DNA from 4 places in the Kitasatospora sp. NPDC101108 genome. Region 4 is predicted to be linked to each of the others. Evidence: riboswitches for the same ligand, from Rfam matches in the RefSeq annotation. Region 4 holds a riboswitch; each other region holds the start of a gene.
The links. Region 4 has a riboswitch for cyclic di-AMP ahead of ACZ6Z8_RS15590 (glycoside hydrolase family 16 protein). Riboswitches for the same ligand answer to the same signal wherever they lie in the genome.
Positions count from the first base shown of each region.

Region 1: linked by a shared signal. The riboswitch ahead of ACZ6Z8_RS28160 (transglycosylase family protein) and the one ahead of ACZ6Z8_RS15590 (glycoside hydrolase family 16 protein) in region 4 are both predicted to bind cyclic di-AMP.
Region 2: linked by a shared signal. The riboswitch ahead of ACZ6Z8_RS20950 (aggregation-promoting factor C-terminal-like domain-containing protein) and the one ahead of ACZ6Z8_RS15590 (glycoside hydrolase family 16 protein) in region 4 are both predicted to bind cyclic di-AMP.
Region 3: linked by a shared signal. The riboswitch ahead of ACZ6Z8_RS09985 (transglycosylase family protein) and the one ahead of ACZ6Z8_RS15590 (glycoside hydrolase family 16 protein) in region 4 are both predicted to bind cyclic di-AMP.

Region 1 covers NZ_JBVJLM010000015.1:137,042-142,305, reverse strand. Annotated here, with positions in the region: gene ACZ6Z8_RS28175 (ATP-binding protein) at 1-324, shown strand, start outside; gene ACZ6Z8_RS28170 (DUF397 domain-containing protein) at 633-896, opposite strand; gene ACZ6Z8_RS28165 (sirohydrochlorin chelatase family protein) at 1,454-2,404, shown strand; cyclic di-AMP (ydaO/yuaA leader) riboswitch at 2,860-3,030, shown strand; gene ACZ6Z8_RS28160 (transglycosylase family protein) at 3,038-4,378, shown strand; gene ACZ6Z8_RS28155 (hypothetical protein) at 4,694-4,894, shown strand; gene ACZ6Z8_RS28150 (LacI family DNA-binding transcriptional regulator) at 4,978-5,264, opposite strand, start outside.
Region 2 covers NZ_JBVJLM010000009.1:117,243-122,506, forward strand. Annotated here, with positions in the region: gene ACZ6Z8_RS20940 (M6 family metalloprotease domain-containing protein) at 1-714, shown strand, start outside; gene ACZ6Z8_RS20945 (LysR family transcriptional regulator) at 821-1,825, opposite strand; cyclic di-AMP (ydaO/yuaA leader) riboswitch at 2,205-2,368, shown strand; gene ACZ6Z8_RS20950 (aggregation-promoting factor C-terminal-like domain-containing protein) at 2,372-2,803, shown strand; gene ACZ6Z8_RS20955 (papain-like cysteine protease family protein) at 3,419-4,222, shown strand; gene ACZ6Z8_RS20960 (hypothetical protein) at 4,237-5,235, shown strand.
Region 3 covers NZ_JBVJLM010000003.1:374,101-379,364, reverse strand. Annotated here, with positions in the region: gene ACZ6Z8_RS10000 (nucleoside triphosphate pyrophosphohydrolase) at 1-594, shown strand, start outside; gene ACZ6Z8_RS09995 (SDR family NAD(P)-dependent oxidoreductase) at 610-1,035, opposite strand; gene ACZ6Z8_RS09990 (cytochrome P450 family protein) at 1,346-2,662, shown strand; cyclic di-AMP (ydaO/yuaA leader) riboswitch at 2,873-3,040, shown strand; gene ACZ6Z8_RS09985 (transglycosylase family protein) at 3,046-3,813, shown strand; gene eno (phosphopyruvate hydratase) at 4,079-5,264, shown strand, end outside.
Region 4 covers NZ_JBVJLM010000006.1:53,597-58,860, forward strand. Annotated here, with positions in the region: gene ACZ6Z8_RS15580 (IclR family transcriptional regulator) at 1-687, shown strand, start outside; gene ACZ6Z8_RS15585 (hypothetical protein) at 1,083-1,490, shown strand; gene ACZ6Z8_RS15590 (glycoside hydrolase family 16 protein) at 1,545-2,945, opposite strand; cyclic di-AMP (ydaO/yuaA leader) riboswitch at 2,953-3,060, opposite strand; gene ACZ6Z8_RS15595 (esterase/lipase family protein) at 3,325-4,659, opposite strand; gene ACZ6Z8_RS15600 (MoaF-related domain-containing protein) at 4,883-5,212, shown strand.

The DNA.
Region 1 (5,264 bases), on a different contig from region 4:
CCGATCCGAATAAGCCTGGTGCACCGCGCGCCCCAGGTGGTCTGCGCGGTGAGCGATCCGAGCAGCATCGGCCCGGTGGCCCGGGAGGCGGACTTCGTCGCCGAGTCGGGCCGCGGGCTGCACCTGGTGGAGTCGTTCAGCCGCGCCTGGGGCTGGCACCCGCTGGGCAGCGGCAAGGTGGTCTGGGCCGTGTTCGAGGAGGAGCCGGCCGGCGGCAGCAGGCTCGACGGCGCCGGGCTCGACTGCGGCCCCCTGGAGGGCCACCAGCTGGGCAAGCTCGACGGACGAGTCGAAATCGGTGGACGGCACCGGCGCTCGGCCTAGCGCCGCACGGCGCACGGCCGGCCGAGGGACGATCCGGGAGGACCACGCCCCGGGCCCTTCAGCCAGGCCCCCGCGCCGGTCCGGACCGCGGTCCCGGCACCGGCTCACCGCACCGGGCGCTCCGGTTCCGGCTCCGGCCCCGGAGGAAGCGGCCGGCCCGCGGGAGCACCCGCGGCACCCCGGCAGGCCCCGCCGCACGGTCCACCACGGGACCGGACGGGAGCGGGACGGGCCGCCGCCGGGCAAAGACAAAGGCCGTCGTGGTGTCAGCACCCACGACGGCCCCCCGATGATGGAGCAGCAGCCGGTCAGACCGCCAGGTGGTCGAACTCCCCGTCCTTGGCCCCCAGCAGCAGGGCGGCGATCTCCGCCCGGGTGTAGATGAGCGCCGGACCGTCCGGGAAGCGCGAGTTGCGCATCGCGACGTCGCCGCCCGGCAGGGCCGCGAACTCGACGCAGTTGCCCTGGGAGTTGCTGTGCCGGCTCTTCTGCCAGACCACCCCCTGGAGGTCGGCGGCGGCCATCCCGTTGTAGGTGTGGTTCGAGCCGTGCGTGTCCTGCGAGTCGTGCATAGAAGTCTCCCGAAGAGCTCCGGAGTTGTCGTCCAGCGCGGCGCCCCGGCACCCGCCGAACGAGAGGACCGGCCCCGTACCGGTCCGGCGCAACGCCTCACTTGACGCGATGATAGCTCCAGTGCACGTGCATCAGCACGGGACATTGCAGGTGCACGGGGGCTTTTACGGTCGCCCCGAACTCTTCACGGGCTCTTCTCCTGACGGTACGTAAACGGACATAGCCGATGGAATCGTCGGTTCGTCCATAACCGGCCGTGAGCATCCCCCCGCTAAATGTTGATCTTCGAATGCCGGGAGTCGCACCGCCGTGACCCTCCGTCAGGCCACCTCCGGCCTGTGAGACATCTCACGCGCTCCGGATGCAACGCGCCGCCCCTCCGGACACGTCAGGGCAACAATGCGGGCCCTGGCGGACATTGGGCGAGGAATGTCCGGATTGTAGGCAAACCGCCCGGACCGTCGGGGCGGCGACACGACCTCCGCACCACGACCACCCGAAACCCGTACGGCAGCCGACTGCAGGCCTGACGGGCCGATGTCCTACGATCTCCGGCATGAGCACCGCAGCCATCCCGGGCGCGCCACTGCCCGTCCGCACTCCAGGCTCCCGTGCGCGGGGGCGCCACCGCCGCCCCGAGCGCCCCGAGATCCGCACCGGCTCGCCGGCCCTGGTGCTCGCCGTGCCCGCGACCGCGGGGCCCGAGTCCCGTTCGGTCGTCGAGGAGCTGCTGTCGATCGTCCGCAGCGAGCACGTCGGCGTCCAGGCCGCGGTCGGCTACCTTCCGGCCGACGGCGCCGGGGACGGCGGTTCCGAGGACCGCACCGTCGCGGAGCTGCTGGCGGCGGCCGCCGAGGCCGGACTGCCGACGCCCGTCGTGGTGCCGCTGGTGCCTGGCCCGCACGGCTTCCTGACCGGACTTCACGCCCTCGCCGCCGAGTACGGCGCGACCGTCACCGACGCCCTCGGCCCGCACCCGCTGCTCGCCGAGGCCGTCCACGTGCGGCTGTCCGAGGCCGGACTGGCCCGGGCCGACCGGGCCCGGCTGTTCGCCATCGCGACCGCCGCCGACGGCGTCGTACTGACCACCGTGGGCGGCGAGGACGCGGCCGCCGCGGCCGGCATCACCGGCGTGCTGCTGGCCGCCCGACTGGCCGTCCCGGTCGTCGCCGCGGCGCTCGACGTGCCCGGCTCGGTCGCCGGGGCCGTCAAGCACCTCAAGGAGACCGGCTCCGAGCGCCCGGCGCTGGCCCCGCTCGTCATCGGCCCGGAGGCGGACTCCGAACTGCTCGCCGCGGCCGCCGAGGAGACCGGCTGCCCGTCGGCGGCGCCGCTGGGCGCGTACCCGACCGTCGGCCAGCTGATCGCCTCCACCTACCTGGCCGCGCTGCCGACGCCGTCGGCGGAGGAGCTGGCCGAGGCCGAGGCGGAGGCCGCCGCCACCGCCGGGGCCGGGGAGGGCTCCCGGCGCGCCCACGCGGCCGCTCAGGGGCCCGTGGAGGGCTGACGGACACCCGCGGCCACCCGTCGCCGCACCCGCACCACCGAAGGGCCCGGAACGACCGCGTTCCGGGCCCTTTCCGTTTGTTCGGATTGCCCCGCAGGGGAGTTAAGCGGTCATTGCCATGCAATGTCCGTTCTGATGCCTTTTGTCGATGAATAGTCGACCCATCATCGGGCGCTCGGATCCGGGGCGCTCCCCCGGTCCGGCGAACGCGCCCCCTCCGCGCCTCAACGCTCCGTCACATCACTTCTGAGGCGGAGCCAGTTTTGAGAATTCATCGCGGAATTGCCGGAAAACGATCATTTCCGATCATGGAATTCAAGCCGTTCGGCCTTTTTTCGTAAACCGTGATGCGCATCACAGGTATTTGCAGTTTGAACTTAAGTCTGCTTAACGTGCTCCCCGTTCGTGACCACACGGACCCAGGTCATCCGCGACGCCGAGTCCTGCCGTCGGATGTCCTGGCAGCGCGAAATCGCATCACGGCAGGAGCGGGGGAACCACAGGTAAGTCGCCCCGGACCGCTTCCCGGAAACGGTCCTGGGCTAGGGGTGAAGCCGTGCCACAGCGCGGCCGGGCAACTCCAGCCCGAATCCGACAGCTCACCTCGCAGGCGTGGGAGAGGACCGCGTCTTCATGCTGCCTTCCAACGGCACCCGCCTGTCCAGCCGCACCCGCCGCGTGATCGCCGCCCTCGGCGTCGCGGGCGTCGGCCTCACCGTCCCCTGCCTCACCACCGGCACCGCCAACGCCGCCTCCGTCGCCACCTGGGACAAGGTCGCCCAGTGCGAGAGCGGCGGCAACTGGAGCATCAACACCGGCAACGGCTTCTACGGCGGCCTGCAGTTCACCTCCAGCACCTGGGCCGCCTTCGGCGGCACCGCGTTCGCCCCGCAGGCCAACCTCGCCACCAAGGACCAGCAGATCGCCGTCGCCGAGAAGGTCCTGGCCTCGCAGGGCCCCGGCGCCTGGCCGGTCTGCTCGGTCCAGGCCGGTCTGACCCAGGGCGGCGCCCCGGCCGCCGTCGACACCTCGACGGCAGCCAAGCCCGCCGCCAAGCCCGCCGCCAAGCCGGCCCAGACCCCGGCCCCGGCCGCGGCGTCCGCCAAGCCGTCCGCGCCCGCCCAGGACCAGGCCCAGGCCCAGGCCTCCGGTGACTCCGCCTCGGCCTCCGCCTCCGCCTCCGCCAAGCCCGCCACCGGCAACTGGGCGAAGCAGCACCCGGCGCAGGCCCAGGCCGGCGCCTACACCGTCGTCGAGGGCGACTGGCTGTCCTCCATCGCCACCAAGCACAACGTCCAGGGCGGCTGGCAGCACCTGTACGAGCTCAACCGCGGCACCCTCACCGATGGCCCGGACACCATCTACCCGGGCCAGCAGCTGACCTTCGGTGACGGCACCGCGGCCCAGGCCGACCAGTCCTCCACCGCCACCAAGTCCGGCTCGGACTTCAACTGGTTCGACCGCTCGCAGAAGTCCGGCCAGGCCTCGAACGGCGGTTCCGTGGACGCCAAGCCGGTCGCCCAGACCACGGCCCCGACCGCGAAGCCCGCCGCGAAGCCCGCCGCGAAGCCGGCCGCCCCGGCGCAGACCCAGGCCTCGGCCCCGGCCGCCACCGGCAGCATGGCCGCCGCGGTCGCCTTCGCCGAGTCGAAGGTCGGCCAGGCGTACGTCTACGGCGGCACCGGCAACGGTGGTTGGGACTGCTCCGGGCTGACCCAGGCCGCGCTGCGCGCCGCGGGCATCAACATCCCGCGCGTCGCCGCCGACCAGGCCGCCGCCAGCACCCACGTGTCGCTGGACAGCCTCCAGCCGGGCGACCTGCTCTTCTGGTCGAACAACGGCCAGGACTCCGGCGTCTACCACGTCGCCATCTACGTCGGCGGCGGCCAGTACGTCGAGGCCGCCAACCCGAGCTCGGGCGTCCGGCTCCAGACCATCGCCAACTGGGCCCCGGACTTCGCCGGCCGGGTCTGAGCACCGCGAACGCCGAACAGCTGACAGGAAACAGCCGGCAGACGACAGCTGACGGTAACAGATAACGGATAACAGATTTCATCATCTGTCATCTGTCATCCGACAGCCGTCTGCCCCACCCGTCAGCCTCGCCCGACCGCCCCGGGAAAGAGCCCGCTCACTCCTCCCGGGGCTTCGGCGTACCCGGACGGCCGGCCCCGCGGCCCGGCCGCAGTCCCCGGTCCCCCAGCTCCCGGTTCCGCAGCTCCCGGTTCCGCATGGTCGAACTCCCCCGCAGCGGGCATGCTGCTGCTCCGCACCCGAGGAGGAGTCACCATGGCCCAGGTCACCGTCACGATCGACGCTAACCTCGCGATCGACGCGATGCTGCTCTCCGGCACCAAGAACCCCCAGGACGCCGTCGAGCTGGTACTGCGCGACTACCTGGCCCGCGGCCGCCGCACCGAGACCCGGACCGGCGACGCGGCCGACGGCCGGCGGGTCTCCACCGACCGCCGGAACGTCCAGGAGGGCTGACCGGCCGGCGAACGCCGACCGGCCCCGGAGAGCAACCGCCCTCCGGGGCCCGTCAGTTGGCCCGTTCCCGCCGACCGGCCGGCTCAGCGCGCGCAGGCCCCCGTGGAGCCCCGCATCACCAGCTCCGGCTGGAACATGAACTCCCCGCGCTGGGCGGCGTTCCCGCCGACCTCCTCCAGCAGCGCGTCCACCGCCGCCGTCGCCATCGCCTCGACCGGCTGGCGGATCGTGGTCAACGGCGGTTCGGTGAAGGCGATCAGCGGTGAGTCGTCGAAGCCGACCACCGAGACGTCGTGCGGCACCGACAGCCCGCGCTGCCGCACCGCCCGGATCGCCCCGAGCGCCATCATGTCGCTCCCGCAGACGATCG
Region 2 (5,264 bases), on a different contig from region 4:
TACGACATGCTCTACATCGTCCCCACCAGGTCCGCCTCCGCGATCAGCTTCTCGCCCACCTACCTCTACGACCCGACCACCGCCGGCATCACCGTCAACGGCACGCGGATCAAGTGGGCGATCACCTTCGGCCAGGACATGTACCACTGGGGCTACAAGGTCGCCGACCACGAGACCTCCCACACCTTCGGCCTGCCCGACCTGTACGCCTTCGCCGGCACCGACGTGCACCGCTACGTCGGCGGCTGGGACCTGATGGGGAACATCGCCGGCCCGGCCCCGCAGCACACCGGCTGGGAGCGCTGGAAGTTCGGCTGGATCGACGACCACCAGGTCGCCTGCCTTCCCGCCGCCGGCGGCCGGACCGTCCGCCTGAAGGCCGTCGAACGCCCCGGCGGCACCAAGATCGCCGTGGTGAGGACCGGCGACACGACGGCCTACGTCGCCGAGTCCCGCCGATCCGTCGGCGCGGACGGCAACGCCTGCGCCACCGGCGTCCTCATCTACAAGGTCGACACCTCCACCACCACCGGCAACGGGCCGATCCGGGTGGTCACCAACCCCGACGCCGCCGCACCCACCGGGAACTGCACCGCGCCGGACATGCAGACCTGGCAGCCCGGCCAGTGGTTCCAGGACGACACGGCCCGCATCCGGATCCACGTCATCGCCTCCGACGCGTCCACCGACATCGTCCGGACCGACCGGTGGTGACCGCGTAGCACCGGAACGGCTCGCGAGCGGTGCGGCCGACACGACATCGCCTCGACCGCACCGCCACGGTGCCACACCGCACGGATCGTGCCGGGGGCCGGGCACGTCATCCGGAGGGAGCGGAGATCACCCTTCGACAGGCAGCCGTACCCGTGGCCGGCGCCGTGGCCCCCTGGCGCTCAAGCCAGCTCCGGTAGACCGTGCTGCGAGCGGCTGCCGTCCAGTACGCCTCGGTGACGGTCCGCACGAGCGAAGGACGCAGCGACGCGAGCGGTCCCTCCTCGTGCCAGGCGAGCACATGCCGGTACCAGAGCGGATCGCCGACGATCGGCCGTACGGCGATGCCCGGCACCTCCTCGAAGGTGGCCTGGCAGAAGCTCACCGCGTGGCCGCTGCGGACGAGGTCCAGGACGAGCCGACCTTCCACCTCGTGGACGACACGAAGGCGATGGCCCAGGACGAGCAGGGTCCTGGACCAGTACTCACGGATCCGGTCGTTGTCCGGCCGAGGAGCGGCCCAGTCCTCGCCTCCGAGATCCTCCAGCGCGACCTCCTCCAGCGACGCGAGCGGATGAGCCGCGGGCAGGGCCACGAAGAGCGGTTCGGTGGCTATCGGCTCGCCGGCGACTCCTGCGGGGAGCGCGAGCTCGTACCCGGGGCTGTCGCCCACCACGGCCGCTTCGAGCCGGCCGCCCGCGACGGCCTCGACGAGCGGGACGGGGCATCCCTGGCCCCGCGAACTGATCTCGGCCTCCGGATGGTGCGACCTGATCGCGGTGATCAACCCGCCGAGCAGCGGAGCGTTGACCGAGCCGAGCCGGAAACGGTGCTGCGACCAGCCCGTCCTCGCGGCGAGGGCGGAGACCTCCAGCAGTTCGTCGACGGTCGGCAGCACCGCCCGTGCCCGGCTGAGGACCTCCTCCCCGAACGCGGTCGGAATGACGCCCGACTGCGCGCGGCTGAACAGCTCCGCTCCGAGCGCCCGCTCGATCCGCGCCAACTGCGCACTGAGGCCGGGCTGGGTCAGCCGCAAGGACGCGGCGGCCCGCGTCAGACTGCCGCAGTCCGCGATGCTGCAGATGATCCGGAGGTGCCGGAATTCGAGCTCCATGGCGAGATGTTATGGAGATCGAGCCCACCTCAACAGATGTCCGGCGGTAGCGGACCAGCTGCCACGCCGACGCCCTCGGATCAGAGACACGGATCACTCCGTTCCGGTCGGGGGCAGGGGTCTGCTCCATCTCCGGGCATTCCTTCACCCGGGCCCGGCACGGCCTCGCTCCGTACGACCCCGGGGAAGTGTCGGAGCATCAGGTTCGAGCGCGAGCCGCCGCCATCGGCCGGCCGGGCGGGCCTGCGAGTTCGGCCTGGGCGTGAGACGCATCACACCGCCTTGCCGTACGTGTGATGGTTTGTTTACGTTTCCTCTCGTTCGTCCCCACACGAACCCCACTCTCCGGAACGCCGAATCCTGTCGCCGGACCGAGCGGGCACGCGCAACACCAGCATCAGCGGCAGGAGCGGGGGAACCACAGGTAAGTCGCGCTGCCCGGACCGGTCCGGGCAGCGCTAGGGGTGAGGCCGCGCTCGGCGCGGCCGGGCAACTCCAGCCCGAACCCGACAGCTCACCTCGTAGGCGTGGGAGAGGAAACACCGCATGTCTGCGAACAGCCGATTCGGCCTGTCCAGCCCGATCACCCGCCGGTTCAAGGGCGTCGTCGCCGCCGCCGTCATGGCCGGCGTCACCCTCGCCGTCCCCGCCGTCTCCGCCGGCTCGGCGGAGGCCGCCACCGCCAACAGCCCCGCCGCCCTGCAGAAGCTGGCCGCGCAGATCGTGCCGGCCAACCAGCTGGCCTCGTTCGACCAGATCATCGCTCACGAGAGCGGCTGGAGGGTCAACGCCACCAACCCCAGCTCCGGCTCCTACGGCCTGCCGCAGGCGCTGCCCGCCAGCAAGATGGCGTCGGAGGGGTCCGACTGGCGAACCAACCCCAGCACCCAGCTGCGCTGGGCGCTGAAGTACATGAACGGCCGCTACGGCAGCCCGAACCAGGCGTGGGTGTTCTGGCAGAACCACCACTGGTACTGATCCTGGTGGCCGCAGGGTCGTGTCATCTGCCGCAGCGGGGCCTTCTGCGGCTCCCTCCGCGCCCCTGACGGGTAACGCGGCGGTCTGACGGGGCGGCGTTGCCGCGCTGGTCGACGGCGACCACCCGGTAGCGGTCGCTCAGGGCCCGGCCGGCGCGTCCCGCTCGCCCGCGTGGCCGGCCGGGCCCGTGCGGCAGGACCACGGACGGGCCCGGCGGCGGCCCGTTCGTGGGGGGTTATTCGGGTCGGGTCGTCCCGCCGCTCGCTTCGCATAAGCGCTTCTTCGGACTTCCGAATCCCCGCTTCTGAAACCCTCATCGTGAGTAACATTGCACTCACGCTGTGAAATTTCACAGCCTGAAGGACTTCTCAGGAACAATAACGATAAAATAACAGTGGACTGGACCAATTGGCTCGGCGCCCGCCAAGTCGCCTTCGTGCAGCATCCGTTGGCCCATGACTCCTCGCCGTCCCTGTGCGTGGCCGCAAGGCGCCCCGGACTCCTTTGTTCCGGTTCTGACGCGGCTCTGCCAGACTCCCCCGCATTCGGTTTCACCTAACGGGGAGTGAGATCTGACGCATGAGCAGACACCGCAGGAAATCACGCCGATGGGCCGTGGCAGCAACCGGCGCCGTGCTGGCCGGTGCGGCCGCGCTGGGTATCGGCGCCGTGGCCCAGGCGGGCCTGGTCAAGGGAACCGTCATCGGGGGGCAGGGGAACTACAGCACCGTCAACGAGCGTGTGCTCCCCTCGCTTTCGGCCCGGGTCTCCGGTCAGGCCGCGCCGGGCGACCGCATCCCGATGATCTGCCGTACCACGGGGGACACCGTCGAGAACGACAACCGCTGGATCTGGTCCGGCGGCTACTACGTCGCCGACGCCTTCATCAGCGAGGACACCGGGAACCTGCCGGTCTGCGGCTCCACCCGGCCCACCAGCTGGACGGCGCTCGACATCACCATGCAGAAGCAGGTCCAGGACCAGTGGTGCTGGGACGCGTCCGGCCTGACGGTCGCCACCTACTGGGGTTACCACCAGTACAACCAGTACGACTTCTGCCGCCTCGCCCAGCAGGGCCGCTGGCTGGACTGCAACGACCGGCCCGCCACGCTCGACGACATGGCCAACGGCCTGTCCGCCATGGGCTTCCGCAACAGCGGCTACGACCTGAACCGCAACGCCTCGTTCAGCGAGGTCACCAACGAGATAGCCAACGGGCGGCCGTTCGCGGTGCGCATCGGCTGGACCTCGGGCGGCGGGCACATGAACGTCATCTACGGCTACGACAGCACCAGCAACATGATCGCCGTGGGAGACCCGTGGCCCAGCACGCAGACGTACACCTGGTGGAACTTCGACACCTACGTCAGCAACGGCTCGTTCCGGTGGACCCACTCCCGGGTCGGCATCCACGCGTGAGGAGACAACCAACCATGAGGACACTGAAGGCGGTTGCCCTCACCACCGCCGCGCTCGTGAGCGTCGGCGCCGCCACCACGACAGCCCGGGCCGACAGCGGGGGCGATGCCCCCGACTACGGCGCCGCCCAGCAGCTGCTGCACTCCGGCCGGACGCACGACACCGTCTCCCGCTTCCTCGGCGCCGCGAGGACCGCGGTCTCGCCCGGCGGCGGTCCCGGCACCGGGACCGGTGCCGCGACCGGTGCCGACGGCGGCAGTACGGGCGGTCGGCCGAACACCCCGAACGCGGTGGCCGCGCCACCGTCGTTCGAGCTCAAGGACCCGGTTCCGATGTACGAGCTGTCGGTGGACTTCGTGAAGGGCAAGGCCCAGCCGACACCGCAGAACGCGCTCAGGCTGTCCTACCTCGCTTCGCGGGTGAGCGCTGCCGACGGTCACCAGGCCGCGGTCCTGCTCGCCCCGCCGGACAACCGCGGGGGCTGGCGGATCGCCGGCATCCGGGACGGCGACAACGAGCTCACGCTCGCCGAACGGGCCACGGCCGGTGCCCGCACCTTCACCGAGCCGCAGATCCACGCCTGGTACCGCCTCACCGCGAGCGCCGACGTCGAACCGCTCAACACCGAGGCCACCACGGGTCTCGGCGGCAAACAGAGCCTCCCGCTGGCCGCCTACCAGAAGCTGGTGGCCGGCCGCTACGCGGACAAGCTCCCCGGGTCCGGCTACGACCGAAACGGGCTCGCCGGAGGGTTCGGTCTGTTCGACGGCACAGGGTCCACGGCCGGATCCACGGCCGGATCCACGGCCGGATCCGAGGCCGGGACACCGCCCCAGGCCCAGCCCGAAGCGCGAGCCGGGACGCAGACACCGACGGCCTCGTCGGCCGCCGCCCCGGGCGAGCAGTCGCCCTGGACGTCCTGGCAGCTGCCGGCGCTCGGAGCCGCACTGCTGGCCGCCGGCGCCGCCGGTCTCGGCGTGCGCCGTCGCCGCCGCGCCGCGGCGACGGACTGACGCCCCGAACGGCGACACACGAGGCACCG
Region 3 (5,264 bases), on a different contig from region 4:
CCGTGGGACGCCGAGCAGACCCACGAGAGCCTGGTGAAGTACCTGGTCGAGGAGGCCTACGAGCTGGTCGAGGCGATCGAGGAGGGGGACCGGGGCACGCTGCGCGAGGAGTTGGGCGACGTACTGCTGCAGGTGTTCTTCCACTCCCGGATCGCCGAGGAGCACCCCACCGACCCCTTCACCGTCGACGACGTGGCCGGGGACATCGTGGACAAGCTGGTGTACCGGCACCCCCACGTGTTCGGGGACGTCGAGGCCGGCGGCGCCGCCGAGGTCGAGGCCAACTGGGAGCAGCTGAAGGCGGCCGAGAAGGCGGACCGGGAGTCCGTCCTGGACGGCGTGCCGGCCGGGCTGCCCGCGCTGGCGTACGCGGCGAAGCTGGTGTCCCGGGTGCGCCGGGCCGGCTTCACGGAGGTGCCGGACGAGCCGTACGAGCTGCCGGCCGAGCTGACCGCGGAGTCGGCGGGCCGGCTGCTGCTCGCGGTGGCGCAGCGGGCGCACGACGCCGGGGTGGACGTGGACGCGGCCCTGCGCTCGGCCGCGCGCGGCTACCGGGACGCGGTGCGCGCGGCCGAGGGGCTCAAGCCGGAGTAGGACGGGACGGACGGCTCAGGCGGCCGTGGCGGTGCTCCCGGCGGGGCGCCGCTGCGGCGGCACGAGTTCGCCGATGGCCTCGCCGATCAGGGCGACCAGTTCGGCGAGGCGCTCCAGGTCGAGGTGGTCGGGCAGGTCGGCGAGCGAGACGACCCGCTCGCCCTTCGGGCCGGCGACGCAGAAGAGGTCGATCGGACCGAGGTGCTTCTCGGCGGTGTCGACCAGGGCGGCGACGTCGCTGGGCCGGCGGATGTCGCCGCAGACGCCCACCACCGGGCAGCCCGGCCGGTCGAGTTCGGCGGCGAGGTCCTCGGCGATCCCGACGTGCTGGTCGGCGATCAGCATCCCGGCGGCGCCGGCCGCGGCGAACCGGCGGGCGAGGTCGGCTCCCGAACCGCCGTCGAGTACCGCGATGACGACGACTGCTCCGCTGACCCGCATGGCCTGCTCCTCCCTGTGGGCGACACCGCACCGGCGCCCACGCGTACTGCGGAGGATCGTAGGCACGTCCTGACCCTCCGCAACAGGGATTACCCCGCAGGTGACCAGGGTCACGCCTGCCGCCCGGCCAAGAGCTCTCCAAGGGCTGTCCACGACCCGGCTACGCCCCGTTCACGGAGAGTCGGCGCGCTGGTCGCACGCCGCTCGCACGCCGCTCGCACGCCGCTCACGGGCGGTTCGCGCACCGGTGACGCGGCGGTGGCCCCGGTGGTCGTCCGGGCGCGTCCGGTCCAGCGGTTACGGTCGACCCATGCCAGCTCAGCCCGACGGCGCCCAGCCCGCCGCCCAGCCCGCCCCGCAGCTCTTCACCTGGGAGTTCGCCGCCGACCCGTACCCCGCCTACGCCTGGCTGCGCGAGCACGCCCCGGTGCACCGCACCGAGCTGCCGAGCGGGGTGGAGGCCTGGCTGGTGACCAGGTACGCGGACGCCCGGCAGGCGCTCGCGGACAGCCGGCTGTCGAAGAACCCGGCGCACCACAGCGAGCAGGCGCACCGCACCGGCCGGGTGGGCATCCCGGGGGAGCGGCAGGCGGACCTGATGACCCACCTGCTGAACATCGACCCGCCGGACCACACCCGGCTGCGCCGCCTGGTGTCGAAGGCGTTCACCCCGCGCCGGGTGGCCGAGTTCGAGCCGAGGGTGCAGCAGCTGACCGACCGGCTGATCGACGGCTTCGCGCAGCGCGGCTCGGCGGACCTGATCCACGAGTTCGCCTTCCCGCTCCCCATCTACGCGATCTGCGACATGCTGGGCGTGCCGGCCGAGGACCAGGACGACTTCCGCGACTGGGCCGGGATGATGGTGCGACACACCAAGCCGGGACAGGGCGGCGGCCGACGTGGCGGCGTGGGGCGGGCGGTGAAACGGATGCGGGCGTACCTGCTGGAACTGATCCACCGCAAGCGGGCCGACCTCGGCGACGACCTGATCTCCGGTCTGATCCGGGCGAGCGACCACGGTGAGCACCTGCCCGAGAACGAGGCCGCCGCGATGGCCTTCATCCTGCTCTTCGCCGGGTTCGAGACCACGGTCAACCTGATCGGCAACGGGACGTACGCGTTGCTGCGCAACCCGGACCAGCGGGCGCTGCTGCAGGAGTCGGTGGTGCGTGGTGAGACGGCGCTGCTGGAGACCGGGATCGAGGAACTCCTGCGCTACGACGGGCCGGTGGAGCTGGCGACCTGGCGGTTCGCGACCGCGCCGCTGACCATCGGCGGGGTGGAGATCCCGGTCGGCGACCCGGTGCTGGTGGTGCTGGCGGCGGCGGACCGCGACCCGGCCCGGTTCTCCGACGAGAACACCCTCGACCTGGCCCGGAGCGACAACCCCCACCTGGGCTTCGGGCACGGCATCCACTACTGCATCGGAGCCCCGCTGGCCCGGCTGGAGGGGCGGTCCGCGCTGGCCACCCTGCTTTCCCGGCTGCCCGATCTGCGGCTGGCCGAGAGCCCGGAGAACCTGCGCTGGCGCGGTGGCCTGATCATGCGTGGACTGCGTGAACTTCCGGTCGAATTCACTCCCGAGCTCCGCTCGCCGCACGCCCTTTCCGAGGGCCCGGCACACTGACGTGACGTCGCATTCCGGGCGCTCGCAGCGGCATGAACGACCATCAAACCGGACAAAGCGCTGCCGTTGGTAGGCGATCGGACACGGGCCGTAATTCTGGTGTGATATCGACGATATGAGCTTGTGATCGGTCTGAGGATCTGTCTAGTCTCCCTGGAGTTCGCAGCTGCGGACCCCGTGCGCGGAACGCCGAATCCTGCCCGCCGCGCCACGGGAAACCGACCAGACCCTGGGCAGGGGCGGGGGAACCAGGTTTGTTGCCGTCCCTCCACGGCTTGGGGTGAAGCCGCCCGAGCGGAATCGTTTCCGCCGCCGGCGGCCGGGCCACCTCCCGGTCCGAACCCGACAGCTCACCTCGCAGGCGTGCGGAGAGGGACTTCTTCATGCTGCTCGTTGGATCTGGCCGTCATCGCCGTCGCACCCAGGCCGAGAAGGCCATCGCCGTCGCCGGTGTGGCCGGCGTCGGACTCGCGCTGCCGCTCCTCACCGCCACCGGTGCCTCCGCCGCCCCGGCCTCCTCCTGGGACTCCGTCGCCCAGTGCGAGAGCGGTGGCGACTGGAGCATCAACACCGGCAACGGCTTCTACGGCGGCCTGCAGTTCACCTCCAGCACGTGGAAGGCGTACGGCGGCACCGCCTACGCGCCGCAGGCCAACCAGGCCAGCCGGGCCCAGCAGATCTCGGTCGCCGAGAAGGTGCTCGCCTCGCAGGGCCCGGGCGCCTGGCCGGTCTGCTCCATGAAGGCCGGGCTGAGCAAGGGCGGTGCCCCCGCGGCCGTGGACACCTCCTCGGACACCAAGGCGCAGTCCGCCCCCAAGCAGCAGACGCCGAAGCGGCAGGCCCCCAAGGCCGCCCCGAAGCCGGTCCAGCAGTACGTGCCGAAGCACGCCGCGCCGAAGAAGGCCGAGCAGCCGGAGACCCAGCCGGTCCAGCAGTACACCCCGAAGCACGCGGCTCCGCGCGCCGCCCAGCCGGCCCCGGCCCCGCAGACCGGCCACGACTACACCGTCCGTTCCGGTGACACCCTGTCGGGCATCGCCGCCGCCCAGGGCGTGTCCGGCGGCTGGCAGGCGCTGTACGACGGCAACCGCGGCACCGTCGGCGGGGACCCGAACCTGATCGTGCCCGGCCAGGTCCTGCACCTCGGCTGAGACCCGGCGGAGGGGGCCGACCGACCGGTCGGCCCCCTTTCGTCCGCCCGCGCCCTCCTTCGTCCGCCTTCGTCCGCTCAGGTGGGACAAGCTGGGACAAGCAGGTGAACTACCGGTGGGTAGTGGGGCCACACGCTGAGACGGAGCCGAGGTCGACGTGGTCCCGGGAGCCCGGGCGGTTAGGCTCTGGTCGTAACGACTCCGCAATCCTCCGGCCGACAGCGCCACCGTCGAGCCGGACCCTGCTTCCGCAAGGAGATGCTTCGTGCCGTCCATCGATGTCGTCGTAGCCCGTGAGATCCTCGACTCCCGCGGCAACCCCACGGTCGAGGTCGAGGTCGGCCTCGACGACGGCAGCACGGGTCGTGCCGCTGTTCCGTCGGGTGCCTCGACCGGCGCCTTCGAGGCGCTGGAGCTGCGCGACGGCGACAAGAACCGCTACTTCGGCAAGGGCGTGGAGAAGGCCGTCCTGGCCGTCATCGAGCAGATCGGCCCGGAGCTGGTCGGCTACGACGCCACCGAGCAGCGCCTGATCGACCAGGCCATGCTCGACCTGGACGCCACCCCGGACAAGTCCTCGCTCGGCGCCAACGCCATCCTGGGCGTCTCGCTGGCCGTCGCGCACGCCGCCTCCGAGGCCAGCGACCTGCCGCTGTTCCGCTACCTGGGCGGCCCGAACGCGCACGTCCTGCCCGTCCCGATGATGAACATCCTCAACGGCGGCTCGCACGCGGACTCCAACGTCGACATCCAGGAGTTCATGATCGCCCCGATCGGCGCGGAGTCCTTCTCCGAGGCCGTCCGCTGGGGCGTCGAGGTCTACCACACCCTCAAGGGCGTGCTGAAGGAGCGCGGCCTGTCCACCGGCCTCGGCGACGAGGGCGGCTTCGCGCCGAACCTGGACAGCAACCGCGAGGCCCTGGACCTCATCACCGAGGCCATCCAGAAGGCCGGCTACGTGCCGGGCCGTGACGTCGCGCTGGCCCTGGACGTCGCCGCCTCCGAGTTCTTCAAGGACGGCGCCTACCAGTTCGAGGGCAAGGCCCTGTCGTCCGCCGAGCTCATCGAGTACTACGCCGAGCTGGTCGCCGCCTACCCGCTGGTCTCCATCGAGGACCCGCTGGACGAGTCGGACTGGGACGGCTGGAAGGCCATGACCGTCAAGCTGGGCGACAAGGTCCAGCTGGTCGGCGACGACCTGTTCGTCACCAACCCGGCCCGCCTGGCCAAGGGCATCGAGACCGGCACCGCCAACGCGCTGCTGGTGAAGGTGAACCAGATCGGCTCGCTGACCGAGACCCTGGACGCCGTCGAGCTGGCCCAGCGCAACGGCTACCGCTGCATGATGTCGCACCGCTCCGGCGAGACCGAGGACGTCACCATCGCCGACCTGGCCGTCGCCACCAACTGCGGCCAGATCAAGACCGGTGCCCCGGCCCGCTCCGAGCGCG
Region 4 (5,264 bases):
GGGGTGGCCACCCTCAGCGAGCTCTCCGGCAGTTCCGGCCTCCCGATGCCGACCATCCACCGACTGGTTCGTACCCTCGTCCAGCAGGGTTACGTCCGCCAGGACACCGCGCGCCGCTACACGCTCGGCCCCCGGCTGATCCGCCTCGGCGAGACGGCCGGACGCCTGCTCGGCAGCTGGGCCCGCCCCTACCTGGCCGAGCTCATGGAGGCCACCGGCGAGACCGCCAACCTGGCCGTGCTGGAGGGCGGCGAGGTGGTGTACGTCGGGCAGGTGCAGTCGCGGCGCTCGATGCGGATGTTCACCGAGGTCGGACGGCGGGTGCAGCCGCACTGCACCGGCGTCGGCAAGGCGCTGCTCGCCCAGCTCCCCGAGAACGAGGCGCGCGCGATCCTGGGCCCCAACCCGCTGCCCGCGCACACCGAGTACACCGTGACCGACCCGCAGGAGCTGATGGACCAGCTCGCCGAGGCGCGCGAGCGCGGGTACGTGGTCGACGACCAGGAGCAGGAGATCGGCGTCCGCTGCATCGCGCTCGCGGTACCGGGCGCGCCGACGCCCACCGCCCTGTCGGTGTCCGGCCCGGAGGCCCGGATCCGGGCGCTGGAGGAGCAGGCGGGGGCGTCCTCGCTGGTGCCGGTGATGCACCAGATCGCCTCCCGTCTCGGGCAGGTCCTCGCTCCCTGACGGACCGTCAATCCTTCTGAGCGGGATGCGACGTGGGGACCATGTGACGTGTGGATCATGTGACGTGGAGATGCCGTCGGATCCCTCCCCCACCGTCCTCCGTTCGACGGACGCGTGGGCGGGTTGCTCCGGGTCCGCGGGGCCGGTGCCACCACCCTGGTGCGGACGCGGCCCGCGCCCGAGCGGGCCGCCGGAGCGCGAGGGAGCGGTGAGCGGCGATGGCACGCGGGCAGGACAGGCGCAGGGAGCTTCGGGTCGGATCCGGTGGGGCGCCGTCCACGGCGGTGACGGCGGCGGGTTGCGCGGTCGCGCTGCTGGCCGCCGGACCGTCCTTTGCGGCCCCGGGTCCCGTGCCCCGGCCGAAGCCGCGGGTCGCGTCGGTGGGCCCGGCCGCCGTGCGGTCCGACTCCGACCTGGAGGTGGTCCGGCAGGATCCGGCGGCCGCCCCGCCCGGCGGCACCACCACGGTCCGTGCCTTCGTCGCGAACCGCGGCCCGGACACCACGGGCTCGCCGTTCACGGTGGTCGTCGTCCTGCCGCGGGGCGTGACACCGCAGGGCCCGTACTTCCCCTCCGACTGCGCGGTGCCGGGGGGCGGGCGTACGGTGCGCTGCGTCTTCGGGGCCGGGCTGAAGCAGGGGCGCAGCGCGACCGCGCTCGTCCCGGTGCGGATCTCCCCCGACGTGCCGCTGGGCGTGCTGGAGGGCGGGGCGGTCGAGGTGCACAGCCCGGACGACCGGGACGGAAGCAACAACCGGCAGCCGTTCGCCATCGAAGTGGTCGAGACGGCTGCCGGTTCCTGAGAGCGGCTGGTCTGCGGGCTACACGCGGTCGGCGTCCGCGGTCGGCGTCCGCGGTCAGCGGTAGACGCGCACGTAGTCGGCGGCGAAGGTGATCGGAGTGTTTCCCTGCGGCGCCGGGTGGTACTTGCCGGCGCCGACGGAGAGGTTGAGGATCAGGTACGCCGAGAAGTCGGCGCCCACGCCCTTGCCGTCCGAGAACACCTTGACGCCGTTGACGTACCAGTCCACCGAGTTGGCGCCGTAGTAGGTGCCGATGGTGACCCACTGGTCCTTGGCGACGGCATTGGCGTCGGTGTAGTAGTCCGCGTTGCCGGGGTTGACGTGGTTGGTCAGCTCCAGCAGGTCCGGGTTGTCGGGGTGGTACTCGAAGGAGTCGACCTCCCCGTTGCCGTTCTTCCAGGTCCACAGGGCGGGCCAGGCGCCGGTGCCGGAGGGCAGCTTGACCCGGGTCTCGGCGTAGTCGCCGGTCTTGACCTGGAAGCCCTCGGCGGAACCCTCGGTGGTCAGGAAGCCGGTGTTCCAGGACTGCTGGCCGTTCTCCAGGGTGGGGCCACCGGGGGTGGCGGTGAAGGTGGCGACGCCGTTCGCGACGCTGACGTTGTTCTTGTTCAGCCAGTCGAGCTTGTTGTCGTCCGGGTTGTGGTTGCCGTACTTGTACGCGGTGCTCTTGTCGCCGACCCAGCGCCGGCCCCAGTCGATCGGGGCGTTGAACTCGTCGGACCAGGTCAGCGACTTCCCGGCGATCGGGGAGGCCGGCGCCGGGGTGCTCGGGCTCGCGGTGGCACTCGGGCTGGAGGTGGCGCTCGGGCTCGCGGTCGGCGCCGTGGTGGGCGCGACGGTCGGCGGCGTGGTGGCCGTGGCCGTCGGGGTCGGCTTGGCGGTGGTCGGCGCGGCGGTGGTGGGCGCGGCGGTCGTGGGGGTAGCGGTGGTCGGCGACGGCTTGGCGGTGGGGGTGGCCGTCGGGGCCGGGGCGGGCGTCGACGTGCCGGCCCGGGAGACCACCAGCTGCTGCGAGGGCAGGTTGTGCCAGCCGCCGCCGAGGTCCTGCCAGAAGCCGAACTGGGTGTAGGTCCCGGCGGGCAGGGTGCGCGCGCCGCTGGTGAAGGAGAACCCGCTCGGGCAGAGCTGCACGTTGCCGGCGTTGCCCGGGAAGTCCAGGTTGGTGCCGTGCGCGTCGCGGACGCCCACGCCGACGGTCCTGGCGACGAAGCAGGACGAGGAGTGCAGGCTCAGCGAGGCGGTGGTGGCCTTGCCCGCGACCATGGTGGCGGGGGCGAGCCGGTCCTGGGTGACGGTCGGGCCGGTGGCGGCCTGGGCACCGGCGACGGCCGGCAGCCCGAGCAGGCCGGCGCCGCTGATGGCGAGCGCACCGGTGGCGGCGAGGGCGGCGTTGCGTCCGCGGTGGGACGGACGGGCGTGACGGGGCGCGCGACCGCGCCCGGCAGGCTGGGGCATGGGAGTCCTCTGCGACGCCTGCGAGGTGAGCTGTCGGATTCGGGCTGCAGTTGCCCGGCCGCCCGGGGAGCGGCTTCACCCCTAGCCGGAGCCCGCACGCTGGTGCGTACGGGCCGGGCGCTGACCTTGGTTCCCCCGCTCCCGTCCGCTGTCGTGCTCGGCTGCCCGCCGACGGGTGGACAGGACTCGGCGTCCCGGCGGCGGAGTCCGCGAGGGCGGACGACCCGTTGCAGGCTAGGCAGGCTGTGCGTGAACGGACAACTCCATCCGGCCGGTTGTCGCGCAGCTCACAGTGGTGTCGATCAACGACGCTGCGTGGCCGCCGAGTTGATCGATCCCGGCGCCGCGGCCGGGGGTTCGCGGGTCGAGGCCCGGCGGTTCAGCCGAGCCAGGCGGCCACCTGGCTCTCGGCCTCCGGCGACCAGGCCAGTTCCAGGTGGTTGAGCCCGCTGAGCAGCCGGGTGCCGCCGACGGTCGCGATGCCGGTGGTGTCCAGGGCGCTCGCGGTGAACACGATGCCGTCGCTGGGACCGCGGTTCTCGTCGAGCACGCCCGGGATGTCGGCCGAGCCGCCCGCGAGGAGGTAGGTGGGCACCGAGGCCGGGATCCCGGCGCGCCGGAGCGGGGCGATCAGCGAGCCCGCGTCGACGGCCGCCTGGATGCCCTGGCCGGAGGCGTGGAGGCCCTGGCCGCCGTAGTAGGTGGTCCACCAGTCCTGGGCGGTGGTGTCCACCCCGTAGACGGCGTCCCAGCGGGCGAGCAGCTGGCGCTGGCCCGGGTAGCAGTCGCTGCCGCCGGTCGGCAGCACCCCCAGGCAGGGCTGGGCGGTGTACGTGCCGTAGCAGGTCATGTAGAGGTGCGGGGACGGCGCGTTGGCGGTGCCGCCGCAGGCCGGCCAGGTGGCCAGGTCGAAGTCCCAGCCGTGCGCGTAGACGTAGTCGAGCCCGCCGTTCGGCCCGCCGAGGGTGACCAGGCGGCGCACGTCGCCCGCGTACGGCCGCCCCCAGGAGGGCCGCACCGAGGACACGTACGCGCGGGCGGCGACCTCTCCCTTGCTCCAGGCCACCACGTCGACCTGGGGGACGCCGAGCCGGGCGCGGATCAGCGCGATCGCGTCACCGACGGCCTGGGCCTGGAGCAGGTTGTCGCCGTGCTTGTGGGCGAAGCCGACGGCGAACACCCGGTGGCCGGTCCCGGCCAGGTACTGGGCGAGGCCGGTGGACGGGCAGCTCGCGGCGCCGCAGATGCCGCCCTCCCCCGGGTTCACCCAGGCGCGGTCGGCGTTGTCGTTGGCGCCGTGCACCAGCAGGACGGGGGTACCGGTGCCGCCGGCGTCCCAGCCGGGGGCCGAGTAGAGCAGGAAGCGGCCGGAGTACGGCTCGCCGGTGCCGAAGTAGGTGCGGCGGGGGCCGTCCTGGTCGCCGCGGCCGTCGGCGGGGAACTGCTCGGTGCGGAAGCCGGGGGTGGGGTCGAGGTAGCGCTCGACCTTGGCCCAGCCGTTGCCGGGGGCGGGGAAGGTGGCTTCGAGGGCGAGGGGGGCGGCGGCCGTTGCGGCGGTGGTGGCCGTTGCGGCGGTGGTGGCCGTTGCGGCGGAGGTGGCCTTCGGGATGGTGGCCGCTCCGGCGGAGGGGGCGCCGAGGAGGAGGGCGGTGAGGCTCAGGAGGAGGGCGGAGAGGGCGGCGGGGACGCGTCGTCGGGTGGGGGTACGTCTCATGGGCGTGCACGGTAGGACCGGTCCGCGGTCGCGCCCATGTGCCGGTCGCACACCGCGCGCGGCGTGACGGTGGCAGACCGCACCGTGGCGCGGGGCCGCCCGAGTCCGCCCGGTCGGATAAATTGGAACCCTGGCATTTTCCGCGGTGCACAAGTGCGCCGACTCCGGTGTGCCCGGTCCGTACGGTCCGTCCCACGCTCCCGAGAAGAGGTTCCGCCCCACCATGACCGCGTCCCTGCCCGCCTTCGCCGGCCGTACCTACGTCTTCCGGGTCGACAACGGCGCGGCCTTCCGCAACACCTACTCGGCCGACGGCGCGCGGCTGCGCTGGGAGGGCCTCGGCGAGTCGGCGGGCCAGTGGGAGGACGTGCGGCTGCACGTCGCCGAGATCGCTCCGGGGATCTACTTCGTCAGCTGGACGGAGCAGAGCGGGATCACCGTCAGCCACGTGATGGACCTCAACGCACTGACCGTGCGGGCCTTCTGGACCTTCGAGGGCGAGGGCGGCCGGGTCGGCCAGCTGCACACCGGGACGCTGGAGCGGGTGGCCTGAGCGGTGTGACGACGCGACGAACCCCCGAGGCCGTGGCCGGTCCCGGGGGTTC